2 linked regions of the Hahella chejuensis KCTC 2396 genome follow. The protein of the gene in region 1 interacts with the protein of each later gene in a pairwise test. Links are inferred from orthologs where the notes say so. Each region holds a gene or a part of one and is shown in the gene's direction. Other genes may lie near its edges.

The links.
Region 2: the proteins of HCH_RS29805 (region 1) and hypB interact in binary tests that used the Escherichia coli proteins (3 or more experiments, as listed by UniProt). The link is inferred for Hahella chejuensis KCTC 2396 from one-to-one orthologs.

Annotation. Positions count from the first base shown.
Region 1 is NC_007645.1:6,727,307-6,733,895, forward strand. What follows is about bases 3,268-5,966. They hold HCH_RS29805 (FKBP-type peptidyl-prolyl cis-trans isomerase), read left to right. Parts: upstream 3,268-4,225; coding sequence 4,226-4,708; downstream 4,709-5,966. Other genes in these bases: HCH_RS29800 (substrate-binding periplasmic protein), read left to right, coding at 3,268-3,929; HCH_RS29810 (HvfC/BufC N-terminal domain-containing protein), read right to left, coding at 4,772-5,554; HCH_RS29815 (MNIO family bufferin maturase), read right to left, coding at 5,547-5,966. Outside these bases: HCH_RS29785 (TRAP transporter substrate-binding protein), read left to right, coding at 1-887; HCH_RS29790 (TRAP transporter small permease), read left to right, coding at 992-1,552; HCH_RS29795 (TRAP transporter large permease), read left to right, coding at 1,549-2,952; more of HCH_RS29800, read left to right, coding at 3,180-3,267; more of HCH_RS29815, read right to left, coding at 5,967-6,410; HCH_RS29820 (BufA2 family periplasmic bufferin-type metallophore), read right to left, coding at 6,532-6,589. UniProt on the Escherichia coli protein: Folding helper with both chaperone and peptidyl-prolyl cis-trans isomerase (PPIase) activities. Chaperone activity prevents aggregation of unfolded or partially folded proteins and promotes their correct folding.
Region 2 is NC_007645.1:77,099-83,841, reverse strand. What follows is about bases 2,521-5,373. They hold hypB (hydrogenase nickel incorporation protein HypB), read left to right. Parts: upstream 2,521-3,498; coding sequence 3,499-4,248; downstream 4,249-5,373. Other genes in these bases: hypF (carbamoyltransferase HypF), read left to right, coding at 4,215-5,373; HCH_RS00360 (EAL domain-containing protein), read left to right, coding at 2,599-3,372; HCH_RS00365 (hypothetical protein), read left to right, coding at 2,521-2,535. In the rest of the region: HCH_RS00375 (glycosyltransferase family 4 protein), read left to right, coding at 1-1,037; HCH_RS00370 (hypothetical protein), read left to right, coding at 1,049-1,663; more of HCH_RS00365, read left to right, coding at 1,666-2,520; more of hypF, read left to right, coding at 5,374-6,572; HCH_RS00345 (HypC/HybG/HupF family hydrogenase formation chaperone), read left to right, coding at 6,563-6,743. UniProt on the Escherichia coli protein: Involved in the maturation of [NiFe] hydrogenases. Required for nickel insertion into the metal center of the hydrogenase. Exhibits a low intrinsic GTPase activity, which is essential for nickel insertion.

The DNA of each region.
Region 1 (6,589 bases):
TAGCGGAAAACACTCCCAAGGGACAGATGGCGATCAAGTTCAAACAACTGGTGGAAGAACGCCTGCCGGGCAAAGTTGAAGTAAAAGTGTTCCCCAACTCCCAGCTGTTCGGTGACGACAACGTGCTGGAGGCCATGCTGCTGGGCGACGTACAGTTGGCTGCGCCATCTCTGTCCAAGTTCGACAATTACACCAAAAAACTGCAAGTCTTCGACCTGCCTTTCCTGTTCCAGGATATGGAGGCGGTAGAGCGCTTCCAAAACGGCCCCGCCGGTCAGGAACTGCTGTCCGCGCTGGAGCGTAAGGGGCTGGTTGGTCTGGGTTACCTGCACAACGGCATGAAGCAGCTGTCCGCCAATAGCCCGGTTCGCGTGCCCGCGGACATCGCCGGTAAGAAATTCCGCATCCAGACTTCCGACGTACTGGCGGCGCAATTCGAAGCCGTCAAAGCGGTGCCTGTGAAAAAGCCGTTCTCTGAAGTGTTCACACTGCTGCAGACCAACGCTATCGACGGTCAGGAAAACACTTGGTCTAATATCTATTCCAAAAAGTTCTATGAAGTTCAGGACCACATCACTGAGTCCAACCACGGTCTGCTGGACTACCTGGTGGTGACCTCCAAAGAGTTCTGGATGGAGCTGCCTGACGACATGCGCGACGTCATCAAAAAGAGCCTGGACGAGTCCATCGCCTACGGCAACAGCATCGCTGCGGAGAAAGACAATAGCGATAAAGAAGAAATCATCGCTTCCCGTCGCACCAAGGTGACCTCTCTGACTCCAGAAGAGCGCAAGCAGTGGGTTGACGCTATGAAACCTGTCTGGAAAAAGTTCGAGAAGGAGATCGGGGCGGATGTGATCAAGGCCGCTGAAGCCTCCAATCAATAACCCTCTCCGGGAAAGGGAGCAACCGCCAGGTTGCTCCTATACTTTCGTAATTCGAGCTGTAGAACCGTTTTTAAGCCGTACAATAACCAGAATTAGGTCCCATCATGTTTGGTCGAATCGTCCATCGCTTTGAAGAAAGCGTTCTGTGTCTGTTGTTGGTATCCATGACCCTGCTGGTGTTCTCGGAAACCATGCTTCGTTTCTTTTTCAACACCGGCCTGCTGTGGGCGGAAGAAGCCACCCTGTATCTGGGAGCCTGGATGGTGTTGTTTGGCGCATCCTACGGCGTCAGGGTGAACGCCCACATCGGCGTGGACGCTTTCGTGAAACTTTTACCCAAGGGACCCCGTCGCGCCGTCGCCGCATTAGCCGTCGTGATGTGTCTGGTCTACTGCGGGTTATTCCTGTATGGCGGTTGGATCTACCTCGCCAAAATGCACAAGATCGGCATCGAACTCAGCGACATTCCCGTGCCTCGCTGGGTTGCGCAAAGCATCCTGTTCATTGGTTTCATCCTGTTGGCAATTCGCTTCCTGCAATTGCTGTGGGCGATCATCGTCGGTAAGTCCAACGGCTTCGAGTTCGTAGATGAAGCCAAAGAAAGCATGCATCTCGCCGATGAGACAGCGGGAGCTTCCACTTCAGCGCAAGGTAACCGCCCATGACCGCCACCGTACTTTTCATCCTGCTGTTCACTTGCATGCTGATGGGCATGCCGATCGCCGTCGCCTTGGGTCTGTCCAGTATCGTCACGATTCTGTTTTTCGCCCCGGACACGTCACTGGCGTCCATAGCGCTGAAGATGTTTGAGGCGACTTCCAGCCACTATACGCTGCTGGCGATTCCATTCTTTATTTTGTCTTCCGCGTTTCTTTCCACCGGAGGCGTGGCGCGACGTCTGATTGACTTCGCCGTCAGCAGCGTCGGCCATATTCGCGGCGGCCTGGGTATGGCGTCCGTCATGGCCTGTATGCTGTTCGCGGCGGTATCCGGTTCCTCGCCCGCAACCGTAGCGGCGATAGGCTCGATCGTCATCGCCGGTATGGTGCGCGCGGGTTATCCGCAAAGCTTCGGCGCAGGCCTGATCGCCAACGCCGGTACGCTGGGCATTCTTATCCCTCCTTCCATCGTCATGCTGGTGTACGCCGCCGCGACGGAAGTCTCCGCGGCGCGCATGTTTATGGCTGGCCTGATTCCCGGTTTGATGATGGGCGGCATTCTGATGATCGCCATCTATATCGCCGCACGCATTAAGAAACTGCCCTCTCAGCCATTCCCCGGCGTCAAAACACTCATCAAAACCGGTGTAGTCGCAATGGGTGGAATCATGCTGATCGTTATCGTGTTGGGCTCCATTTACGGCGGCGTCGCCAGTCCAACGGAAGCCGCAGCGGTAGCGGCGGTATACGCCTACCTGATCGCCGTTATTGGCTATCGTGATATTGGTCCGTTGAAAGACATCGCCTGGCGCAACCAAGGCGAAGCGATTCCCAGCGCAGTGATCCGCAACACTCTGCAATGCGCCTTGGCGCTGCCCAAGTCAGTGACCGATAAAGAAGTGCGTCACGTGGTGCTGGATGCGGCCAAAGTCAGTCTGATGCTGTTGTTCATCATCGCCAACGCTATGCTGTTCGCCCACGTACTGACGTCCGAAGGCATTCCTCAGGCCATCGCCGCGACTATCGTAGAGTGGGGCTTACCGGCATGGGGCTTCCTTATTGTGGTGAATATTCTGCTGTTGATGGCGGGCAACTTCATGGAACCCTCCGCCATTCTGCTGATCATGGCGCCGATTCTGTTCCCCATCGCCACCCAGCTGGGCATCGACCCGATACACCTTGGCATTATTATGGTGGTGAATATGGAAATTGGCATGCTAACGCCGCCAGTAGGGCTAAACTTATTCGTAACAGCGGGCATAACCAATCGCTCCATCGGTTGGGTCATTCGCGCCGCCCTGCCCTGGCTGGGCCTCCTCCTGGGCTTCCTGATCCTGATTACATACGTGCCGCAAATATCTCTGTTCCTGCCGGAATACATCGACAAGCTACAGGGATACAACTAAAAGGCGCGTAAATACGCATAAATAGAGGAGGCGTTAGGTAGAGCGTAACGAGATTCGCAAACGTCCGCATACTCTCGCGGATATTCAGGGGTAGGTCCCACTACCCCTTTTTTTGCTGACTGGCGAGACAGAAAAACATAACAAATAATTATATAAAACAAGGAAATACAACCATCGGGAATAACATGAAATAATAACAAGCAATATTCACATACCCGGAGGCAATAATGAAAATCCTAACTGCGGCCCTAACCGCACTGTGCATGGGAGCGGCGACGCTGGCTTCCGCTGAAGACAAGCTGGTCTTCAACACACAGGATTTCAGACCTTTCACTTATCTGGAAAAAGGCGAAGTCGCCGGCCCAGGCACCGAGCTGGTAAAACTCATCTGTAAAGCATCCGAAATCCAATGCGAGTTCAACTTGCTGGACTGGACGGTCGCGCAACAGCAGGCCAAAGAAAAGCAGGTCGATGGCCTTTATGTCATCGGGTGGAATGAGCAGCGCAGCGAGTGGCTGCACTATTCCCTGCCCATCCTGAAAACCAGTTACGGTTTCTTCGTTAGCGAAAGCGACACCAGGCAATATTCAACCCTCTACAATTTCTCTGAGCATCAGGTTGGCGTATTCGGTCCCTCCAACACCTCCAAAACGCTGGAGACTATTGGTACCGCCATGCCCACGATGAAAATCGTGCTAGCGAAAGACGATCTGGTGTCTTTCCGTATGCTGAGCGATAAAAAAGTGGATTCAGTTTATTCAAACCGTGATGTCGGTTTTGAAATTCTGCGCCAACTGGGCCTCAAGGACATTCGCTTCGCCTGGAACCACAAGTCGATCAACTACTACGTCGGTTTCGTCAAAGGCCACACTTCCCGCAAAGTAATAAATAAGTTCAACAAGACTCTGCGCCAGTTATACAAAGACGGCGAAGCGCAGAAAGTTCTGGATAAATATCAATTGGAGTCGTCCATGTAAGCGGCGCTGCTGGAACCCCCCAGCGCCTGCCGCAATCTATCCTCCGCGGATTGTCCGGCGACCCTTGAGAACTGGGCATAACCTCACTAGACTGGCGGGTACGGCAGGCGGTCCCCTTTTGACAATGGGACCGCTCCAACTTAACTCTTAATATCGTTCCCTTGTTTTAACGCCAGTTGCCTATCTGCGCTTTTAAACCCGGTCCGATTGAGTTTTACGATAACGAGGCGGAAACACACGAGGGAACGCCCACGGCGGCGTGCTCAACCACCTCACCAAACCTTAAAGGTGCTTTTATGTCTGATATCAAACCCCGGGTTGTGAGCATTCACTACACACTGACTAACGACGATGGCGAAGTGATCGACAGCTCCGCCGGCGGCGAGCCATTGGCCTATCTGGAAGGCGCTCAAAACATTATTCCGGGACTGGAAAACGCCCTGCGTGAATTGTCCGCTGGCGACAAACAGAAAGTATCGGTAGATCCCGCCGACGCGTATGGCGAGTACTCTGCGGAACTGGTTCAGGTTGTTCCGCTGGAAGCTTTCGAAGGCGTAGAGAAAGTTGAGCCTGGCATGCAGTTCCATGCACAGACTGCAGGCGGCGCGCGCGTCATCGTGGTTATGGAAGTGTCCGACGACACCGCCACTATCGACGCCAACCACCCTCTGGCCGGCCAAACGCTGCACTTTGACGTGGAAATCGTTGAAATGCGCGAGCCTACTGAAGAAGAGTTGTCTCACGGCCACGTTCACGGCGAGGGCGGACACCACCACTAAGCGGTGATCCGAATATAAAAAAGGCGACATTGGTCGCCTTTTTTATTTCTGAGCCGACGCCGCTCAGACGTCTTGCGCTAAGCCCCGCAGCAATCCCGCCTGGGTCCAGGTTTGCAGTAACTGCGCCGCTCTTTGCGCCGCGGTTTCACCATGCCACTCCCATAACAACTCACACAAGTCAGCGAAATTGGCCCCCTCGCTCACCGCTGTAATGGCCGCCGCCTCATCCGCCGCCAAAGACCGAAACAAAGTCACCCACTCCGCACGCCACAGCAGCCAGGTCTCCTCTTGCTCCAAAGCCTGAGGCGCCGGCGGCGTATACTCTTCTTTCAACGCTTTCCAGATGGGAACTGTATTGAAGCAATGACGATGCAGCGTCAGCGCCGGGATGAAATCAAAGCACAAGGCTGGCCAGGCATCCGGCGCAATCGACTGAAACGCCCTCATGTCTATGGGTTGCGCATCGCTGGCGTCAAACATCAGGCGCAGCAAGCGTTCCCACTCCGCCAGTTCGGCCAGCACGCCATGGCGGCGATAAGGTTCCGTACAGGCCAGATGATCCGGTAACGCCTCGCCAAACCAGCGTACTGACATATTCGACGATGGATGCAGAATAATGAAGTCGCGACTCATTTGCTTGAAGGTTTCGTCGCCCAGTAACCCGCGCACAGCAGGATAGTCTTCCGACAACACGCCAATCAGCCGGGTGAAATAGGCGTTGCGGTAAATCTCTATGCGTTGCGCCGCGTTTAACGCCCCTGCGCTCAACGCAGAGTCGACGGCCCCGCCCTCGGCGGTGCTGATCGCAGTCAGAAAGTCGTGTTGCAGCCGGGACAAATCAGACATAAGCCGCCTCGCTCCGCACCGCCTCCAGTCGAGGGAACTCCGCTTCCGCAATGCCGCGTAATGTCGCCAGCTCGCTCATCAGTTCTGAAAACTCGGGCATATTGTCATCCCGCTCGATCATCGCCGAGACTTTACCGAAACGACGCACCGCCAGTCGATAAAGCTCCCATACCGGGTCCGCTACCGGAGCGTCATGGGTATCGACGATATAGTCGCCATAATCGGAGTGGCCAGCGACATGAAATTGGATCACCCGATCCTGCGGAATGCCGTTCATATAGGTCAGCGCGTCAAACTGATGATTGCGCGCGCTCACGTAAATGTTATTGATGTCCAGCAGCAGCCAGCAGTCCGCTTCCTCGGCGACGGCGGCGACAAACTCCCATTCCATCATATCGGACTCGCTGAAATTCACATAACTGGACAGATTTTCCAGGGCAATGCGTCGCCCCAAAAACGCCTGCACCTGCTTTACCCGCTCCGCCACATGACGCACGCTCTCGGCGTTGTAAGGCAACGGCAGCAGGTCATGGGAATTATGGGCGCTGAGACCGGTCCAACACAGATGGTCGGACACCCACAGCGGGTTCACCCTGTCGATCAGAGCCTTGAGTCGACTTAGATAACCCAGATCCAACGCGGCCGTGGAGCCAATGGACAGGGACACCCCATGCATCGCCAGGGGATAAATTTCTCGAATGCGGTCAAGGAAATACAGCGGCTTGCCGCCCTCAACCATATAGTTCTCACTGATGATCTCAAACCAGTCCACCGGCGGTCTGGTTTCCAGAATATGGGAGTAGTAATCAGGCCTGAGGCCCAAACCAAAGCCGGAAAAAGCGGGACGGGCATTCATAGAGATTCAGTGCGTCGTGATGGAATAAAAAGTCGAAAACAATATAGACCGTTTTATTGCAAAGGCGCGTCCGGCGTCGCCACCGGACCAGCGCGCATCAACGGTCGGCTCGCAACCGCGATTACTTAACTGTGCCGCCTTTCGCTTTGCACTCGTCCGCGGTCATGCTCAGGAAACCC
Region 2 (6,743 bases), 6.7 Mb from region 1 along the record:
GCAGCAAGTGGCGCGACCTGAATGCGCAGCGCAAGCTGGGCGGGGTCAACATCCGTTGCCCACTGGAAGCGGACGTCAGCCATACCCTGAACCGGCTTTGGTGCGCCCTGCCCCACCTCGGCGCCGAAAGCTACGACGCCGTAGTCGCCTTCGGCGGCTATGCGCCGATGCTGGCCGGGCCGGTCTACGCCGCCTGGCTGCAAAAGCCGCTGTCGGTACTGATTCGCGGCAACGATTTTGACGCCGCCGTGTTCGATCCCAAGCGCTCCGCCGTGCTGGACAAAGCGATCCGCGCCAGCGCCCGGGTAGCGGCGGTCAGCCGCGATAAAGTCGCCAAGATTCAGCGCTTATGGCCGGGCGCCGCCGTGGAATGGGTCGCCAACGGCATTGATCTCGCCTCCTGGAGCCCGATCCAGTCCGACTACGAACAGGCGCAGACGTTGCGCCGGCAGCGCATCGGCGGAGAAAGCCGTCTGATACTGGGGATGTTCGGCCATATCAAGCGCAAAAAGGGCGGCGACTACTTCATCGACGCGCTGTTGCGCTCCGGCCTGGCGGACAAGTCGCACCTGCTGGTGGTGGGCGATATGGAACCGACGCTGCAGGAGCGCCTTGAGAACGCGCCTGAACTGGATTACAGCCACGTTCCCTTCGCGGACCGCTACGCTCTGCCGCCCTACTATCTCGCCTGCGATTACGTGTGCATTCCGTCCTATTACGACGGCATGCCCAACGTCATGCTGGAGGCCGCCGCGCTCGGCGTTCCTATGCTGGCGTCCCGCGCCGGCGGCATGGCCGACGTGTTGGAAGACAACCAGCACGGCTTCTTGTTTGATTCCGGTCAGACCGACGCCTGCGTCGCCGCCATCAGACGCGCTTTCGCCGTCGCGCCGGCGCAACGGGAAGAAATGGCCGACGCCTGTCGCGAGCTGGCCGCGCGACGCCTGAACCTGGATGCGGAAATCAGCCGTTATGAGATTCTGTTCCGTGAGGTCATCAGCCTGGAACAGAAAGTCAGTCATCTGCACAGCCTTTGAGGAATATCTGTATGTCTCACCCGCTTTTACAGTCCTGGCGCATGCTATGGCTGTTGTTCCTGACCGCTCTCTGGACGCAAGCCGCCGCAGCGCAGGCGCTCAAGGTCGAAGACGACCGCGGCGATCTGGTAGTGGAGTTCACGCTGTCCTATGACGACCTCTCCATCCGCTATCGGGATCACGGCGTCATGACTCGCCTCAGTTCCCGACTGAAGGATGACAAACGTAAGTATTACGGCCCAAACGGCGTGCTGGTGGCGGAAGTCAAAAGCAAGGGCGACGACTTCAAACTGAGGGCGGACGACCTCAACGGAGAAATCAAAGTCAAAGGGGACATTGAAAAGCTGAAAATCGTCGTCAACGGCGACGAAGCGCGTCCGGTGAAGATCAAAGCGAAGGGCGACAAGCTCAAAGTGTATCGGGTGTCCGGCGAAACGGAGATCTTTATCGGTCAGGCCCAGCTGAGTCAGGACAAGAAGGAAGTGAAAGTCAAAGACGCGGACAAGGACGAGCGCTATCGCATCAATGACTATCGCCTGTCCTCCGCCTATGGCCTGTTGCTGGACGAACGCATCCGGCCTGAGCATCGCTATATCCTGATGGCGGAAATTCTGATGCGGCAATAGCCATGATTTTTTTCTACGCGCTGGGAGGCGGCCTCGGACACATCACCCGCGCCCAGGCGTTGATTCATACCCTGGGGCTGGAAGAACCCGTCACACTTGCGATGAGTTCCGCCTGGAATGACACAGAGCCGCCTTTATCCCAACAGTTCCTCACACTACGGGCCCCGCAGGGGCTCAGCAAAGATCCAGATGGCGTGCGCCGGTGGCTGTCCGCAGCCCTGGCGCAGAAAACCTACCGACGCATCATCATCGACGCCTTTCCCGGCGGCCTGCTGGGAGAATTGTGCGACTTTCCTTTTCCTGCTGACGCCGAGCTGATCCATTGCGCCCGCCTGCTGCGCTGGCCGGTGTACGCCCCCATGCTCAAGGGCGCCTTGCCGCGCTATCAACGCTGTTTTCAGCTGGAGACCCTCAGCGGGGATCACGCCGCTGCGCTGACTGCCTGCTGCGACCGCATCGATTCTCTGCATCTGGACGATCCGCCTCTTGATCCAGTCCGGCCCTCACCACAAGACGCTCTATCCTCCGCGCCGCTATGGCTGATTGTGCACGCAGGCTCTACAGAGGAAATTCTGGAGCTGATCGCATTGGCCCGGGATAGCGCCGCCCTGGAGGGCGTGTCCCCGCAGCTTGTGCTGCTGTCGCCGCAGCGCCCGACCGCTCTGCCGGCTGACGTGGTCCATCGCTGCGTGTACCCCGCCACGCCCTGGTTCGCCAAAGCGCAGCGCATCTTCAGCGCTTGCGGCTTTAACACCGTGCGCCAGTTACAGCCATATCGACATAAGCACCGCTTCCTCCCTTTCCCCCGTCGCTTCGATGACCAGTTCGCCCGCGCCGCCGCCTTGCGCGCGGAAAGCTGGGAGCAGACCTGAAAAACACGCCGTCTGTACTAAACTGACAACAGATCGCGACTAACCAAGGGAGGCTGCCGGAGGATGAAGGCGCAACATAATTTCAAGCCGTTGAACTGTTCGGAATGCGCCCATGGGGCGGGTTTGAGCTTTGACTTTTCCATGGCGTTCCAACCTATCGTCGACCTAAACGAACACAGCGTGTACGCCCATGAAGCGCTGGTGCGCGGCGTCAACAACGAAAGCGCAGGCGCTATATTGGGACAAGTCGATTACGACAACCGCTACCGCTTCGATCAGGCCTGCCGGGTGAAGGCCATTGAGCTGACCGCCAAGCTGAACCTGGATACGCGGGTCAGTATTAACTTCATGCCCAACGCCGTGTATCGCGCCGAACTCTGCATCCGCACCACCCTGGAATCCGCACGCGAGCACAACATTCCCACATCGCGCATCATTTTCGAATTCACCGAGGGCGAGCAAATCAAGGATTTGCCACACGTAAGCGAAATCGTGCACGAATATAAAAAACAGGGCTTTCTGGTGGCCATTGATGATTTTGGCTCCGGCTATTCCGGCCTGAATCTGCTGGCGGAACTGGCGACCGACATCATCAAACTGGACATGCAGCTGGTGCGCGACCTGCCTCGTCACAAGCCGCGCCAGTCTATCGTCAAAGCCATCGCAGAAGTTTGCCGCGAACTGGATATCACCATCATCGCCGAGGGCGTGGAGACCCTGGACGAAGCCAAGGCGCTGCGGGATCTGGGGATTTATCTTCAGCAGGGTTATTACTATTGCAAACCGCAGTTCGAATCTCTGTTTCAGGCGCAGCCGGATACCTTCGCCGGCCTGTGAGCGTCGCCGTCATGACGAGGGGTTTGACTTGGGGCAAGATGCAACCAGATGCTGCGCCAAAATTCACTCACCGGAGCTACAATGTGACATCATCACCCGGTAATAGCTAATCAGAGGGAGAAAAACATGTGTGGCGTTTGCGGATGCGGCGATGAACACGCCAGCCTCAACGGCAGTCCTTTGGCGCCGGCTCACGCCCACGCGTCCGGCCTGTCTCAGACGCGTATGGTGCTGATCGAGCAGGACGTCATGAACAAGAACAACCAGTTCGCCATGGCCAACCGAGATCTGCTCGGCGTCCATCAGGTGCTGACGCTCAATCTGGTATCCAGTCCCGGCGCCGGTAAGACGACCTTGCTGACCCGCACCATCGCCGAGCTCAGAGAATCGCTGCATATCGCAGTGATCGAAGGCGATCAGCAGACGGAATTCGACGCCGAACGCATTCGCGCCACCGGCGTCGAAGCAGTGCAAATCAATACCGGCAAAGGCTGCCATCTGGATGCGCATATGGTGGGCCACGCCCTGGAGCGCCTGCCGCTGCCGGAGCTGGATATTCTGTTTATCGAAAATGTCGGCAACCTGGTGTGTCCCGCCGGCTTCGATCTGGGGGAAGCCGCCAAGGTGGCGATTCTGTCCGTCACCGAGGGCGAAGACAAACCGCTAAAATACCCGGATATATTCCACGCCTCCCAGCTGATGCTGATCAACAAAATCGATCTGGCGCCTTATGTCGACTTCGATGTGGACAAGGCGCAGGAATACGCCCGTCGGGTCAATCCGAACATGGAAATCATCCATCTGTCCGCCAAAACCGGCGCTGGAATGGAGCAGTGGCGACAATGGCTACAGCAGCGCCTGCCCGGGAAATCCTGACCCTTAGCGGGGTGGTGCAAGGCGTCGGTTTTCGTCCTTTCGCGTACCGTCTGGCCACCTCGCTGGGACTCGTCGGTAAAGTCTGGAATCAAGGCGGAGATCTGCTGATCGATATCCAGGGTTCGCCCAGTCAGTTACAGGCTTATAAAACGCAGCTACTGGCGAATAAACCGACACAGGCGCAGGTGCGCGCCCTCGCCGCCGACACGGCGACAGTGATTCCTCATCGACATGACTTCGCCATCGTCGACTCCACCCCCGGAGCCGTTCAGGGCGCCATCCCCGTGGATTTGCGTTTGTGCGCCCAGTGCCTGAACGAACTGTTCGATCCTCATCATCGCCGTTATCGCTATCCTTTCATCACCTGCGCTGAATGCGGCCCCCGCTACAGTTTGATCCGAAGGTTGCCGTTCGATCGCGCCCGCACCAGTATGGATGCGTTTCCACAGTGTCCGGCATGTCTGCATGAATACAATGATCCAGAGCAGCGTCGCCACCATGCGCAAACCAACAGTTGCGCCGCCTGCGGCCCTGCCTTGCAGTGGTATGACAAACACGGAGATCTTCACCAGAACATCGACCCCATCGCCGCAGCCTGGCAAGGGCTGAGTCAGGGACAAATTATCGCCGTCAAAGGCGTCGGCGGCGTCCACCTGCTATGCGACGCCGGTAATGCGCGCGCGGTGGCGGACCTGCGTCAGCGCAAGCAGCGCCCCCATAAACCCTTCGCAATCATGACGTTGAACCGCGCTTCGCTTGCCGGGATGGCGGAAATTGACGATCACACGGAACAATTGCTGCAGGGCGCCGATGCGCCTATCGCGTTGACGCGCAAAGGCCCTGATTGCGACCGCCGTTTGTCCGGCGTAGCGCCGCAATGCGCGGATATCGGCGTCATGTATCCCTATGCGCCAATTCATTACCTGTTGTTTCACCAGGCCCTGCGATGCCCCGCGGATACGACCTGGCTGGAGCAGGCGCAGCCTCTGACCCTGGTGGTCACCAGCGCCAACCTCAGCGGCGAGCCGCTGATCACCGACAACGCGCAATGCCTGCGGGATTTACAGGGCGTCGCCGACGGCTTTCTGCTGCACAACCGAGATATCCTCGCGCGTAGCGATGACTCCGTCCTGCAGAACTCCCAGCCCGCCATCTATGTCAGACGCGGTCGCGGGCTGGCGCCCAACGTGATTGAGCTGGCCCAGGAAGGACCCTCAGTGCTGGCCTTCGGCGGATTTCTGAAGAATACCCTTTGCGTCAGCCAGGGGAATCGCGCATTCGTTTCGCCTTATATCGGCGACCTGGATCGCGCCGCCGCCTGCCGCGATCTCGATCTCACCGTGGAGCGCCTATTGGAGACCCTGGCCATACAGCCCGACCTGATCGCCTGCGATCTGCATCCCGATTTTTACAGCACCCAGGCCGCCCGCCGTTATAGCGAACGCCTGGACGTTCCGCTGCTGCAAGTGCAGCATCACCACGCCCACTGTCTGGCGACCATGGCGGAAGCGGGGCTGCGCGGCCCGGTCTTGGGGCTGGCGCTGGACGGCTTTGGACTGGGCGACGACGGCGGCATCTGGGGCGGAGAGCTGCTGTGGATGAACGGCGCCGATTATCGGCGTCTCGGGGGACTGCGTCCGCTGCCGCTTCCCGGCGGCGACAGCGCCGTGCGCGAACCCTGGCGTCTTGGCGTCGCCGCCTTGCTGTCACAGGGCCGAGAGGAGGACGCCGAGCGCCTGTTCGGCGCACATCCGGGTTACGCGATGCTACGCCAAATGCTGGCGAAGAACGTCAATTGTCCCCGCACCAGCAGCGCCGGGCGTTACTTTGACGCCGCCGCCGCAATTCTGGGCGTACGCCATCATACAGATCACGAAGCTCACGCCGCGATGGCGCTGGAGACCCTGTGCCGACAAACGCCGCCGACGTCAGACGCGTCATTCTTGTTTGAAATCACCTCTGAAGGCGCTCTGGATCTTTATCCTCTATTGGACGCGCTGACGACCTGCGAGCCGCACGCCGGCGCGCGCCTGTTTCACGACGTGCTGGTTCGCGGGCTGCTCGCCTGGGTCGACTGGGCTCGCGCCAAAACTGGCGTAGGCCGCATTGCGCTGGGCGGCGGTTGCTTTCTTAACCGGGTGCTGCGCGAGTCGCTGACGTGCGGATTACGCGCGCGGGGCATGCAAGTTCACGCGCCTCGCCAAATGCCGCCCAACGACAGCGGGATCAGCCTGGGCCAGGTCTGGTATGCTTATCTCCGCGCCCAACATCAACCCCCTGCGCCTAACGCAGTCATCGAGACGGACCAACCCACATGTGTCTAGCCATACCGGTGCAGGTGGAAAGCCTGCTGGACAACGACGAAGCCCTGGTGGATATCGGCGGCTTGAAAAAACGCATCTCCCTGGCGCTGGTGGACGACGTATGCGTTGGCGATTACGTCATCCTGCACGTGGGTTACGCGCTCAGTAAAATCGATGAGGACGAAGCCCTGC